Regions from separate parts of the Peribacillus sp. NPDC096447 genome, predicted to be linked through region 3. Evidence: predicted binding sites of a transcription regulator. Region 3 holds the regulator's gene; each other region holds the start of a gene.
The links. Region 3 encodes LexA, which represses DNA repair genes until DNA is damaged. Its sites were predicted from a motif close to CGAACATATGTTCG; they were not measured.
Positions count from the first base shown of each region.

Region 1 (5,109 bases), on a different contig from region 3:
AACCACCCCATAGCCTGCTTTTCACTTGTAGCTTCTCCATGAAAATCGACAAAGATGATTGGTGTCTTTTTTTGAGCCTCCGCCACGAGTTCTTCAGCCTTTTTGAACGGACAATCCAAATCCGGCATGAATGTTCTCGCTTGCAAATTGATGACCGCTATTTCATACTGGTTCAATTTTAAAAATTTCATTCCTTCTCCAGGTGTCCCGTCTGGAAAGTTCGCAGGACGGACGAGATATTTCGCTTCATCAATAAAATTGAAGATATCACGGTTATCCCATGTATGATTTCCCATGGTCACCGCCTGCGCTCCCCACTCTAAAAAACTGCGGTAAATCTTTTCTGTAATTCCTCGGCCGCTTGCTGCATTCTCGCCATTGATGACCGTGATGTGCGGACGATACTTTTCTTTTAACTTAGGAAGGTATTCTTGGATCATGTCACGACCAGGAGACCCCACTACATCTCCAATAAATAGCAATTTCATTGTAAAACCCTTTCTGGATTCACCTAATTATATGAATTATTCAAGTATGTATTGTAACACAATTCGGGGTAATTATAGGAATTACGCTTAACGATTAATATCCGAAAAAGAAAAAACGAAGTGGTTTGCACCACTTCGTTTTTCATTAACGATTATTTAGCGTATTCGACTGCTCTTGTTTCACGGATGACCGTGACTTTTATATGACCAGGGTAATCGAGCTCTTCTTCAATCCTTTTCCGGATATCACGCGCGAGTCGATGGGCCGAAAGATCATCAATTTGTTCTGGTTTCACTAGAATCCGCACTTCTCGTCCGGCTTGAATCGCAAATGATTTTTCCACTCCATCATAGGATTCGGAAATTTCCTCAAGTTTTTCAAGTCTTCTAATGTAATTTTCAAGCGTTTCACTTCTAGCTCCCGGTCTTGCTGCTGATAATGCATCAGCGGCAGCCACAAGCACTGAAATGATGGAAGTTGGTTCAGTATCGCCATGATGTGAAGCGATGCTGTTAATGACAGTTGGATGCTCTTTATATTTGGTTGCTAATTCAACGCCAATTTCAACGTGACTGCCTTCCACTTCATGATCAATCGCTTTCCCAATATCATGCAGTAAACCTGCACGGCGGGCAAGAACTTCATCCTCACCAAGCTCAGCGGCCAGTAAACCTGAAAGCTGGGCCACTTCAATTGAATGTTTAAGTACGTTTTGCCCATAACTGGTACGGAACTTCAAACGTCCTAGTATTTTGATGAGATCTGGATGGAGACCGTGAACTCCAACTTCAAAAGTCGTTTGTTCACCAATTTCACGAATATGTTCATCTACCTCACGTCTTGCTTTGTCAACCATTTCTTCAATGCGGGCCGGATGGATCCGTCCGTCCTGAACAAGTTTCTCAAGAGCCAAGCGTGCCGTTTCCCGTCTAATTGGATCAAATCCAGATAAAATGACAGCTTCAGGAGTATCATCGATAATAAGGTCAATACCTGTTAGCGTTTCTAACGTCCGGATATTTCGTCCTTCACGTCCGATTATCCGTCCTTTCATTTCATCGTTTGGAAGATTTACTACAGAAACGGTGGTTTCTGCAACATGATCAGCCGCACAACGCTGAATGGCAAGAGAAAGAACTTCTTTTGCTTTTTTATCAGCTTCTTCTTTGGCACGGGTATCACTTTCTTTAATCATAAGCGCTACATCGTGAGCAAGCTCGTTTTCCATTCGGTCTATAATGATTGCTTTAGCTTCTTCACGAGTTAAACCGGAAACACGTTCAAGCTCTGTTTGCTGCTTACGAACCGTCTCGTCCACTTTGCTTTCCATCTCTTCAATATGCTGTTGTCTTTGGTTTAGAGAATCTTCTTTTTTCTCCAAAAGGCTTTCACGTTTGTCTAACGTTTCATCCTTGCGGTCCAGATTCTCTTCTCTTTGCAATAACCGATTTTCTTGTTTTTGTAATTCGTTCCTTCTTTCACGGGCTTCCCGATCCGAATCGGCACGAACTTTATGAATTTCATCTTTTGCTTCCAACAAGGCTTCTTTCTTAAGTGCTTCCGCTTCACGTTTTGCATCCTCAAGGATGTGTTCAGCAGAGCCCTTTGCCCCTGCTATTTTACTCTCAAATTTTGATTTGTGAATAAAATAACCAACAACTGCACCGACGATTAGGCCAAGCAAAGTGAAGATGATTGTCATGGGTTCCATCGTTTCACCTCCCCTTGCTATGAACTTTTTACATAAAATGTTGAACTGTCGGCAAGTACATTGCACATAAATTCAATATACAGCACTTAATTTTCAAAATTTTAGTTTGAAAAATTGTAAAATATACATATTAATTGTATAGTTGAGAATTTTTATTGTCAAGCGTTTGTCCCTTATGTATCAATGATTATTCAAGTTTTCTTAATATCGACCTTCATAATGTACAGCATTCGTTATGGAAGAAGTCTGTAAATCTTATTTCAATGCCATTTATTCCACTGAAAATTTCAAACTTTTCTCAAAATATATAGAAAAGACCTAAGCGAACAAGCTTAGGCCTTTTCCAAATACCATTAATCAAGCAATTCAAAATGCTCTTCTGGTTCATTTTCTTCTGGCGGTAATTCATGCTCTCCATCGAGATTATAGTGATCTCTGATTTTCTGAGAAATTTCCTGAGCGATATCCTGATTTTCTTTCAAGAACAGCTTCGCATTTTCGCGGCCTTGTCCGACACGTTCTTCATTGTATGAATACCACGAACCGCTTTTAAGGACGATATCAAGATCTGCACCCATATCGATGATTTCACCTTCCTGGGAAATCCCTTGACCATACATGATGTCAACTTCTGCTTGACGGAATGGTGGAGCAACCTTGTTTTTTACAACTTTGATTTTCGTTTTATTACCGACGATTTCATTACCTTGTTTTAATTGTTCCGCACGGCGCACTTCCAGACGAACAGTTGAATAGAACTTCAATGCCCGGCCTCCCGGAGTCGTTTCTGGATTCCCAAACATAACACCGATTTTTTCACGGACTTGGTTTATGAAAATGGCAATGGTATTTGATTTATTAATGGCACCAGACAGTTTTCTAAGCGCCTGGGACATCATCCGCGCTTGAAGACCCATATGGGAATCTCCCATTTCGCCTTCGATTTCAGCTTTAGGAACAAGTGCTGCAACCGAATCAATGACAATGATATCTACAGCTCCACTTCGAACTAATGCTTCAGCGATCTCCAAGGCCTGTTCACCCGTATCAGGCTGCGAAAGCAGTAAATCATCTATATTCACACCAAGTTTTTCTGAATATGCTGGATCTAAAGCATGCTCTGCATCAATGAATGCAGCCGTGCCGCCAGTCTTTTGTACTTCTGCAATAGCATGTAATGCAACAGTCGTTTTACCGGAGCTTTCAGGTCCATATATCTCAATGACCCGGCCTCTTGGATATCCGCCCACTCCCAATGCTACGTCCAATGCTAAAGAACCGCTTGAAATCGTTGAAATCCTACGATCAGACTGTTCCCCAAGTTTCATAATAGAACCTTTACCAAATTGTTTTTCAATTTGTTTTAACGCCATATCTAAAGCCGCTTGACGATCACTCACTCAATTTCCTCCTCTATATTCAAATAATCGGCTGTCCGATTAAAGGTGTACTTACTTAGCAATTATTCGAGATCAAGGTTTGCATCCTGTCTCAAAACCTATCTTTACTATATACTCTTTTTATAATTTTGCCAAGCAAAAAGTCGAACATTCATTCGTTTTTTTCTTTGGGGGTATTCTCTGTAAAAAAGCGTTTTATCTTAAGGAAATCTCCATTTCCTTTCACTTGCTCCCTAAAAAAAACATTTTCATTGAATTAACTTTTTTCTTTTTTTCCCTATTTTTCAAGAAACAAACTTCTAAAACCAAATAAAAAGCAGAGCTGTAAAAAGCTCTGCTTATAGCGTTTATAAATCCCTTAATAGGTAATGACAGCCGTACTTCACACTCCGAATCCGGTTTTGCGCCCTGCTTCCGGAAAGATTCAACTCCTTGAAATGAGTGTTTCCATCCCGATAGGAAATGCCAATGAATACTGTCCCTACAGGCTTGCCTTCTTGTTCATCCGGACCTGCAACACCCGTAAAGCTTATGCCTACATCCGCATCGAGCTTGCTCCGAACATTAGAGGCCATTTCCATTGCACACTCACCGCTGACCACCCCATGCTCAGATATGGTATCATCGCTGACGCCAAGAACGTTCGACTTCGCATCATTCGTATAGCAGACAATTCCGCCTTTGAAGACTTTACCGGCGCCAGGAATGGTTGTCAGCTGTTCTTGGAACATCCCTCCGGTCAAGCTTTCAGCTGCCGCAATTGAAAGCTTGCGGACTGTTAATTCTTTTACAAGTTCCTTTATTAGCGAAGTATTATCACTTCCATAATGGAACTTACCGACCCTGCTAAGAATTTCTTTTTCCGCTTCTAAAATAAGCTCTTCGCATTTTTCTTTAGAAGAGTCTTTAGCGGTAATCCTTAACGTCACTTCCCCTTCGGCTGCCAGCGGAGCAATTGTCGGATTCGTTTGATTGACAAGAAGATCTTCAATCACCGTTTCCAGTTCGGCTTCACCTATACCGTAGAACCGAAGAACCTTGGAATCGATCCGTTCATGCTTTTCCAGTTTATTCATGATCTTTTCATAACCGTAACTTAAAAACATCGGCTCCATTTCACTTGGCGGACCAGGGAGAAGCATATATGTAATCCCGGATTTGGACAAGACCATTCCCGGTGCCATGCCATGATCGTTTGCCAACACTTCACTGCCTTCTAAGACAAGGGCCTGCTTTTTGTTGTTTTCCGTCATCGGCCGTTCCCGTTTTTGGAAGTAAGCTTCAATGGATTGCAAAGCTTCATCATTAAAAACGAGCTTTTTCCCTATATGGCGAGCAATCGTTTCTTTCGTTAAATCATCTTTGGTAGGACCGAGTCCACCGGTAAAGACAATCAAGTTCGCCCTCGATTCAGCGATTTCTATAGCTTGTTGTAAACGGCGGTCGTTATCCCCGACCACAGTATGGTAAAAAACGTTGATCCCCATTTCCGCAAACTGCTGCGATAAG
Region 1 covers NZ_JBIWEV010000002.1:25,976-31,084, forward strand. Annotated here, with positions in the region: gene ACIQZD_RS06960 (TIGR00282 family metallophosphoesterase) at 1-488, opposite strand, end outside; gene rny (ribonuclease Y) at 641-2,200, opposite strand; gene recA (recombinase RecA) at 2,554-3,600, opposite strand; gene ACIQZD_RS06975 (competence/damage-inducible protein A) at 3,948-5,109, opposite strand, start outside.
Region 1: a site for LexA is predicted at 3,745-3,758, ahead of recA (recombinase RecA). Genes of this name have one in related genera too.

Region 2 (5,109 bases), on a different contig from region 3:
CTCACCCATGGTCGCGCCAAGTGCACGATTAATCCCAAAAATGAAAGAAGCTGCGGCCAAGAGCTGTTAAAAAATAATCGGAATAATCGGAGTAAGTGTCCCATTTAAGTAATCCTTAGAAGAAGCAGCCACAAAAGAAGCATTTGTGGAGAGTAGTTCCATAGGGCATAAAGGAAGACCGCAATATGTGGTCTCTTTTATTTGTTCAAAAATCAATATTTATCTAGCCCAAGGAAGGAATTTCTTTCTGCTTTTTATAAGAACAACTGTTCGTGTATAATGGATGGAAGGAGGGATTATTCTGATGGGGACAATTCGTGATAGAGGGCTCATTAAATGGCAAGCAGCATTGATTATGCCAGAACATAAAGCTTTAAATAAAAAAATAGGTGAGGTTGATTATTTCATAAATAAAAAGCCTATCCTTGATGAATACCAGGTTGAAGAGTTTGAAAACAATATACACTATGCGATGGAATATCATTTACCAATAAGTTTTACATTACATAATGAGGGAAATCCAAAAGAATTTCATGGATACTGTGTGTACATTCATCCTGTTACAAAAGAGTTACGAATCCAGAAGAAAGATAGCTCCTTTGAGAAAATTCAGTTTAAAGAAATTACAGATGTGGTCGTTGAGGATTAATAAAAGCCCTTACTCGCTAAGAGTAGGGGCTTTTTTTGTTGAAGCGCTGTTAATTGAATTTCTTAATGAACTAAAGGTGCTGGTTAGATCATTAAAGGAGATGAGGATCTCAATAACTCATTTATGTAATTCCTAACCCTTATTATAATTCCAGTGGTTTAAATGATTAGATTAATCCTTATCAATATTCTCCATTTTAATATTTTAATCTTCAGCCTTAAAAATTATCATAGTAATTAATTTGTAATAATGTTATTTTTTTACAAAATTTAAATAGAAAGAAATTATAAATAAATTATGATTAGAGTGAGAATCATATAAAAGTAAGTTAATCATTATTTGAGGGTGAAAACAAATGACACGTTCTTGTGGCACTATGGATTATCATAATTGGTTGTTAAGTCAATCAGAGGCATATGCTGAAGAAAGAATGAAGATTGAAAAATTCAGTAATGATTATATAATGGGTAATCACATGATTTCGAATCGAAACGTAATTACAATCCCGATTGTGGTTCATATTGTGCATCAAACTCCAAATATTGTTACAGATGCACAAATCAACAGTCAAATTGATGTTTTAAATTTGGATTTTCGAGGAAGGAATTCTGATTTAGGTAAAGTACCTTCTCATTGGATTGGAATAACTGGTGATGCTCGCATTGAATTTGTACTGAGTGAAATTACGAGAACTATAACGACAGTTTCAAGTTTCTCAAAAACAAATCTTAACGATGTAAAATCAGCCACTACTGGAGGAGCGAACCCTCGCCCTTCAAATCAATTTCTAAATATATGGTTATGTGAACTTACTGGAATTTTAGGAATTGCCACATTACCAGGGGGTGCCCCTGAATTAGACGGATCTGTTATAAGACATTCAGCATTTGGCACAACCGGTAGTGCCAGAGCACCCTTTAACCTTGGCAGAACAGCTACTCATGAAATTGGACATTGGCTAAACTTATATCATATTTGGGGAAAGCATGACAGTAAAATAGCATTATGTGAGGATACTGATTTTGTTGACGATACGCCAACACAAGAAATGGCTAATTATAATCCGCCTCCTTCTGGTACACATATTACTTGTAGTAATGGGCCACACGGTGATATGTACATGAATTTTATGGATTATACAGCTGATAAGGACATGTATATGTTTACACAAGGGCAAGTTGCTCGTATGGATGCCTGCCTCAAAGGACCAAGATCATCATTTTTAGTATACCAAGATCCAACTTTTGCTGGCGCTGTCTCAGGAAGTTCAATGTTTATACAAAGTAATGTAGGGACTAAAGGGAATTTTGAATTAGTTGTTCCTCTTTCTACTGGTGATATTACTTACTTTTGCCGAAATAATGATAATGCTAGTTCAAATTGGACTTCCTCTGATATAAATGTTCCTAATACTTATAAATTTATAAGTACAAAACTAATACAAAGTAATTATTCCGGAAATTTTGAAGTTATAGCATTAGACGATAGGGGCCATATATCTTATATAACTCGGTATTCTGAAACAAAAAAATGGAGTAACATTTCTTTACTCGAACTTTATGATACAAATAATGTGAAGTTAACTTTTAATGGACATCCTGCATTTATACAAAGTCGTTTTGGTACAAAAGGAAACTTTGAATTAGTTGCGCCTCTTTCAAGGAATGGACTTGCTCATTTTTGGCGAGATAACGATAATCCCAAACTGTCCTGGAGTAAAGGAACTATTTTTGCTACAGAATTAGGGGAAGTTGATGCTGTTGGCTTAATACAAAGTAATTATGGTACCCCTGGTAACTTAGAGGTTGTGGTATTACATGATACTAGAAGAAAGTTAGCTCATATGTCCCGTGATTCTAATACTGGTATATGGAGTAAACCATTAGCTCTAGAATTTTGTGAACCAAGTAACCCAAAGTTATTTTTTAGAGGAAACCCAGCTTTTCTTCAGAGCCAATATGGAACAAAAGGAAACTTTGAATTAATTATTCCTCTGGCTTCCGGTGGACTTGTCCATTTCTCTCGAAATAATGATGAACTCAATCCTTGTTGGAGTAAAGGAACTATTTTTGCTACAGAATTAGGGGAAGTTGATGCTGTTGGCTTAATACAAAGTAATTATGGTACCCCTGGTAACCTAGAGGTTGTGGCATTATGTGATAATGAAACTCAGTTGGCTCATATATTCAGGGATTCTAATACTGGTATTTGGAATGATGATTATACAATCATAAAAAGTTAAATAACAGAGAAATCTTATGTAGGAAGTTCTCTATTGTATAAAAACATGTTTAAGTATTGTGTAAAAATTGATGTTCTAACTAATAAACAAAAGAACTTTCTAACTTATAACAAGGAGGAGTAAAATTATGCCCCACACTTATAATGTGACTGTGTATACAGCTAACGAGGAAGGTGCAGGTACTGATGAAAATGCTTATCTTAGGCTTATTGGTAATCAAGCTACAGCTGGAGATTACTACTTAGATTATGAAAGATATCGGGATGCTGAGAGAGGAAGCTCATGGACATATGGTCTAATAACAGATGAATTTTTAGGTGATATAAAGGAGCTATATTTATACGTAGAATCATTCAATAACGATAGTCCAGCGTGGAAACTTGATTATATTGAAGTGGCTTCTAGAATTACAGGGGAAGTAAAAAAATGGAAGTTCCCTGTTTATTCATGGGTAGGTATTCCTAACAAAGATCCTGGACACCCAAATACAATCAATGATTTATGGATTGATACCAAAGGTGTATTTAATACACAAAAAAGTAATCAAGTTTACGACAAAAAAAATGTGGAGTATGAATATACTCCGTTAGAATAATAACTCAAATATATATTTAATTCTAAAACATTTTTTACTAGTTACACCTTTCAGAGGAATTCCTTTGTTATTTCATTTTCAAAGGAATTTCTTTCTGCTTTTTATAAGAACAACTGTTCGTGTATAATGGATGGAAGGAGGGATTATTCTGATGGGGACAATTCGTGATAGAGGGCTCATTAAATGGCAAGCAGCATTGATTATGCCAGAACATAAAGCTTTAAATAAAAAAATAGGTGAGGTTGATTATTTCTTAAATAAAAAGCCTATCCTTGATGAATACCAGGTTGAAGAGTTAGAAAACAATATTCACTTTGCGGTGGAATATCATTTACCAATAAGTTTTACTTTACATAATGAGGGAAACCTACAAGAATTGCATGGTTATTGTGTGTACATTCATCCTGTCACGAAAGAGTTGCGAATTCAGAAGAAAGATAGTTCCTTTGAGTATATTCAGTTTGATGAGATTATTGATGTGATCGTAGAGGATTAATATACAAAGCCCTTCTCTTAATTGTGAGGGGCTTATCTTACTTAATTCTTTTATATAGTATTTGTATTTTTTGAAGAAGTTACCAAAACGAAGTAGAATATATGGTAACATTATTAAATTAGGAAAATAATACTAAGAAGATTTGAGGGGGAGGAATATTATGAATCATTATTTAGTTGCAAATCCGCATATCAGAAGTAATGTGAATTTAAGAGATCCACAAATATTTGCATATGAACAAATGTTGAAACATTATTCGAATGATGACAATGATAGAACATCAATAATTGTATTACCCACAGGATCAGGAAAAACTGGGTTAATGGCGATTGCCCCTTATGGAATAGCTAAAAAAAGAGTTTTAATTATAACTCCTCAAACAGTTGTAAAAGATACAGTTCTAGGCTCATTAGATCCCATGTATCCGTTGAATTTTTGGTTATCAACCAAAGTGTTTTCTGGTAAGTATGAACTACCAACGGTAATTGAATATTCCGGGAAATTAAGTCAGGATATTTTAGAAAGTGCTGATTTGGTCATTTTGAATGTTCATAAGCTACAAGAGAGATTAGAAAGTTCATTGCTTAAAAAAGTAGATCAATCCTTCTTCGATATGATAATTATTGATGAAGCACACCATTCTGAAGCACATACATGGAAAAATGCTATTAAGTATTTTTCGGATGCCAAGATCTTAAAGGTAACCGGTACTCCTTTCAGAAGTGATGGTGTTAAAATTGAAGGGGAAGAAATATATTGTTATAGGCTTGGGCAAGCCATGGCAAATGGATATGTAAAATCTTTAGAAAGATTCACACACGTACCTGAGAAGATGTCTTTTACTTTGGATAAGAATGATGATAAATTATATTCCCTAGAAGAAGTAATGGATTTAAAACCAGAGGATTGGATTGCCAGAAGTGTTGCCTTATCATATAAAAGTAATATGAGTGTTGTTGAACGGTCAATAAGTATGCTAAACGTTAAAAAAGATATGACGAATAATAATCCCCATAAAATTGTGGCAGTTGCTTGTAGTATTGAACATGCAGAACAATTAAAAGGGATTTATGAACAAAAGGGTTTAAAAACTGCAATTGTCCATAGCAAAATGGAAAAAAGTGAAT
Region 2 covers NZ_JBIWEV010000007.1:78,053-83,161, reverse strand. Annotated here, with positions in the region: gene ACIQZD_RS22005 (hypothetical protein) at 1-32, shown strand, start outside; gene ACIQZD_RS22000 (YolD-like family protein) at 305-649, shown strand; gene ACIQZD_RS21995 (zinc metalloprotease) at 1,005-2,891, shown strand; gene ACIQZD_RS21990 (PLAT/LH2 domain-containing protein) at 3,019-3,486, shown strand; gene ACIQZD_RS21985 (YolD-like family protein) at 3,638-3,982, shown strand; gene ACIQZD_RS21980 (DEAD/DEAH box helicase) at 4,143-5,109, shown strand, end outside.
Region 2: a site for LexA is predicted at 3,593-3,606, ahead of ACIQZD_RS21985 (YolD-like family protein). Genes of this name have one in related genera too.

Region 3 (5,109 bases):
GATTATCATGGTGTCAATGATATGTATACCAAAGCGTATGAAGCAGGCTACCAAACTGTTTTTGTTCAGCTTCATGATTCAGCTGGAAATGGATCAGTGAGCCAATATGCTAATGGAAGGCTTTTAGCTCAAATGCTTGCAGAAATCAGTAACCATTTCGGGGGCGAAAAAGTAAATATTATAGCTCACAGCAAAGGGGGCCCAGATACCCAAGCGGCTCTAGTGCACTATGGAGCACACCAATATGTTGGAAGGGTGATCACTTTAGCTTCCCCTCATCATGGTTCTCACCTAGCTGATTTGGCTTATAGCTGGTATGCGGGCTGGCTTGGTTCCCTATTAGGTCAAAAAGATGAGGGAACTTATTCTTTACAAGTTGGTAAAATGGCGGAATTTCGTTCTTTCACGGATAACCATGTTAATTCTCGTAAAAACATGTATTTCACTGTGGCAGGCATGAACAGAGGCCCGGTTCTATCAGCCTTATCAATGGGTGGACAATATTTATCTTCATATGGGGAAAATGATGGTCTAGTGAATGTATGGAGTACAAAAATACCCTATGCAACACATTTATTTTCAGATCCCAACTTTGATCACGACAATATACGAGTCGGCTCAGCAGTATTTTCAAGAATTGAACCATATTTAAGAAGCACTTCCACCGCTGGGATCCCTGAATATAATATCAATTATAAAGAACGGGTTGAAGATGATGTCATTACCACCGCACTCGCTCAAACCGTTCTGGGTGATGTCCTGAAACAAAATGTCTGGATCGAACAAAGCTTCCATGTAAATGAAGCAGCCCCAGGCAATATAAACATATATACAGCCTCAAATGATGTCAAGGTTGAATTGATTTCTCCGTCCAATAAAAAGTATTCACCTTCCTTAAAGGTTCATTCAGCCAAAAATGAAACTTCCTTTTTTAATGGTGTAACCATCCAATCATTCAATAGAAACAACCTTGAAATTGGTGATTGGAAAGTGCGAATGAAGACTAAATCGCCAAAAGACGCCTACCTGTTCACAGCACAATTTAACGAAAAGAATCCCATTACATTAAGTATGGCCGGTAAAGTTAAGCAAAAAGATGCAAAATTTTTAATAAAGAACCCAATGAATGATAAAAAAAGGCCAATCAGCACAACATTTTCGGTTCATCTAATAGATGAAACCGGTAATGAAATTAGTGAAAAAAGCTCAATTAAGGCAATGGATACAGAAAATTTTACTGGCACCCTTCCAGAAGTACCTAAGTCAGGTGTTTATAATGTAACAATAGATGTCAAGGAAAAAAATGTGTATGGTATTGAAAGAACCCGGACGCTGATTCGTTCGGTCTATATTGAGAAATAGTGAAATGCCTTCTCTTCTTTGAGAGGGTATCAGACTGTAGACAAATTTCTGAGTTTGCCTCAAGTCTTTTCTTTTAAAAAAGATCCAGTCGATTGCAGAAAATCCGCTTCCTTTCCGCCGACTGTCTGCCAAGCCTGCTCGGCTAGTCAGGAGTGTAAAAAACATAAAGGATAACTTACTTTTCCCGACAAATTGATCCCTTCTCTTAATTGAGAAGGGGTTTTTTGGATGTGTGTAATGGGATGTTAACATGGGTTTTAGTGTTTAATAAAAAGATTGCTGAATTGCAGCGAGAGACAACCTGTATAGGTTTAATCCGTCTTTTTATAGGATTCTCTATAAGACAAAATACCAGTTTTGAGTGCAGCATAATTGCCTATGCTTGCATAGCCATAAAACCAGCCCATGAAAATTCCTGAAACCAAGTGATGACGATGACTGATGAAAATGGAAATGAACAAGCCAAGACCCAAAGCGATGGCAGGGATGAATTTTGGATGAATATGAAACATGACCTTAATAAGTTGAGTAAGAATCATGATGGTAGGAATGGCTATCACTGCATCCCAAAAGTTTGTATGGATGGTTGGGTAGTCCATGATTTCACCACCTTGAAATGAAGTTTTCAAAATTAATTTTTGTTTTTCATCAAGGTTTTATACAATGATTACAAATTTAAAATGAATTAATAAAAGTTATAGACAAGTTTTGTAGATTTCCAGTGTTCAATTTAAAAAGCCGTCAATCCATTTAATTATATGGATTGGCGGCTTTTCCTGGTTGGTGGGGAAATGGATAAATAATACGCGGAGCGAGCCATAATCTATAATAAAAACAATTAGCCAAACATCAGAACCTTTTGTGCGGGACTTGCTGTAACCTTTTTCATAGATGAGAATACGATAAGAATGAAGATAAACAGTGAAAAATAAAGTAATACCATTTAATGGGAGGTTCTAATGAGCAAGGAAACATTTATTAAGGAAATTGCTCCCTATGCCCAGAAAATTCAACAGGAGTTTAAAATATTACCTTCTGTTGTCATTGCACAAGCTTGTTTGGAGAGTGGATATGGGACAAGTTTATTAGCAAGCAAAGGAAAAAATATATTCGGTACAAAAGGTGACTTCAAGGGTGAGTCTATCATTATTCAGACAATGGAATATGTCAATGGTGTGCCCGTTCAAGTATGGAACAAATTCAGAAAATACCCATCTTGGGAAGAAAGTCTTCGAGATCTTGCCAATTTATATGTAAAGGGGACTTCATGGAATAGAAGTCTTTATACAGCTGTCATTGGAGAAAAAGATTACAGAAAAGCACTCAAAGCAATATTCGATGCGGGGTACGCCTCGGATCCCAAATATATTGAAAAACTGGTGAACCTTATCGAAACAAGCGGTTTAACAAAATATGATGCAAGCATTGAAGAGGTTTATCATATTGTCCAAAAAGGGGATACCGTCTCTGCGCTTGCAAAAGCATACGGTTCTACACAAGTGCAGATTCAACAGTGGAATGGCTTGGTTGATCTTAATCTCATTAAAGTGAACCAAAGATTACGAGTGAAGTGAATTTTAACTGGGAGCGGTAGTTTAAGCTCTCTTTTTTATTGTAATCAGATTGTTACCAAAGTAAATATTAGGAAATAGTATAACTTCCATCCGTAATAAAGGATGTTTAAATTCCCATGAAAACCTGATTCTATTAAAAAATATATCAATATCTACTCTTCCATATGCATATTGAGAGAATTCGGGACATAAATTAAACAAACAAAAAAAGCGCGGTTAGCGCTTTTAGTGTATTTGTCTATATAAGCCTATTACTTTTCCAAGTATCGAAACATCTCGTAAAATAATTGGTTCCATATTCGAGTTCTCAGGCTGAAGCCTTATGTAATCCGGTTCCTTAAAGAATCGTTTTACAGTGGCTTCATCATCTTCCGTCATGGCCACGACGATATCTCCATTATTGGCATTGCTTTGTTGTTTCACGATGACATAATCCCCATCATGAATTCCTGCTTCGATCATACTTTCACCCATGATTTCCAGCATGAATACATGGTCATCATGTGGAACCATGCTTTCGGGAAGCGGAAAGTATTCTTCTATGTTCTCAATGGCCGTTATCGGCATTCCCGCTGTTACTTTTCCAAGTAACGGCACGTTCACGACATTGACTTTGGGAATATTGTTCGCTTCCTCCAAATTCATTATTTCAATGGCCCTTGGCTTGGTTGGGTCACGTCTAATCAGGCCTTTGCTTTCAAGGCGTGATAAATGTCCGTGTACTGTTGAACTTGAAGCAAGTCCCACTGCTTCGCCAATCTCCCGTACGGAAGGTGGATACCCTTTTTGGCGGACCTCTTCTTTAATGAAATCAAGAATATCTTGCTGCCGTTTTGATAGTTTAGTCATTTGTGCACCTCTTCCCCAATGTTCTTTGCTACATTATAGCATGGCCCCCAACTCTATACAAACATAAGTTCGAATTTTGTTGTTGACTGAAACAAACGTTCGTATTATAATTTGACCATAACATACGAACGAACATTCGCTTTGGAGGGATATTTATGAAAAATTTATACAAAAATTATATTTATACGATTCTATTAGCGGGATCAGTATTCATCTTTTCAATTTTATTCTCTTGTACATTGAACAATGATCCAAAAAAGAATTTCCTTTCTATAGAAGTAAGTGAAGGTGATACCCTATGGGGAATCGCCGAAGAATATGAAGAAGCAAATTTGACAAAAAAAGAATTCATTGGTTGGATAGAAGAGCATAATGGAGTCAGGGCGGATACAATTAAACCTGGTCAAGTCATCGTCATACCGGTTAAAGGGGAAGAAATTGTCCAGAATTTGGCCAGTGAGCAGTAAGTAGTGAAGGTAGGGTATTATGAAGGCGGTAATCTATTGTAGGGTCAGCACAGAAAAAGAGTCACAGGAAACATCATTGGCAAGGCAGGAAGATGAGTTAGTCAAATTGGCAGAAAAGATGGATGTTGAAGTCATTTCCATAATAAAAGAACAGGCAAGTGGTTATGAGTTGAATCGGGATGGCATTTTTGACATGCTCGAACTATTTAAAACTAAAGAAGCTGAAATACTATTAATCCAGGATGAAACAAGGCTGGGAAGAGGGAATGCCAAAATAGCCCTTTTCCATGTCATCCTTAAAGAAGATGTGAAAATTTATACGCTCTCTCATGACGGGGAGCTTGAGTTATCGGATTCGGATGCCATGGTCATCCAGATAGTCGGTATTGTAGAAGAATACCAAAGGAAACTACATAATCTTAAAATAAAGCGCGGGATGATAAGAGCCGTTGAAAAAGGGTACCGTCCTCAAAAAAACCTTCAGAATCAAAGGAATTCCACTGGAAGGGACCGTATGGAAATTCCTATTGAAGAAATTATTAAACTTCGGGCCAATGGATTGACATTTGCAGAAATCGCAGCCACTTTAAGGGGCTTTGGATACAATGTTTCCAAGGCTACTGTGAACAGGCGTTTTCTCGAACATCAACTGAATAAAAAGGAAAGTCAATCTTAGAACTTGTAATTTCGCTTTTTTTTTAATACCATGACAATATCCGGAGATTATGAAGGAGCGAAATTATGTTATCAAAAGAAAAAATAGCCCGTATTAATGAACTTTCTAAAAAGGCAAAGACTGAAGGTTTGACGGAAGTTGAGGCGAAAGAGCAAACCCAATTGAGAAGTGAGTATTTGGA
Region 3 covers NZ_JBIWEV010000003.1:517,296-522,404, reverse strand. Annotated here, with positions in the region: gene ACIQZD_RS13780 (esterase/lipase family protein) at 1-1,362, shown strand, start outside; gene ACIQZD_RS13775 (hypothetical protein) at 1,674-1,961, opposite strand; gene ACIQZD_RS13770 (glucosaminidase domain-containing protein) at 2,322-2,936, shown strand; gene lexA (transcriptional repressor LexA) at 3,162-3,785, opposite strand; gene yneA (cell division suppressor protein YneA) at 3,941-4,252, shown strand; gene ACIQZD_RS13755 (YneB family resolvase-like protein) at 4,272-4,928, shown strand; gene ACIQZD_RS13750 (DUF896 domain-containing protein) at 4,994-5,109, shown strand, end outside.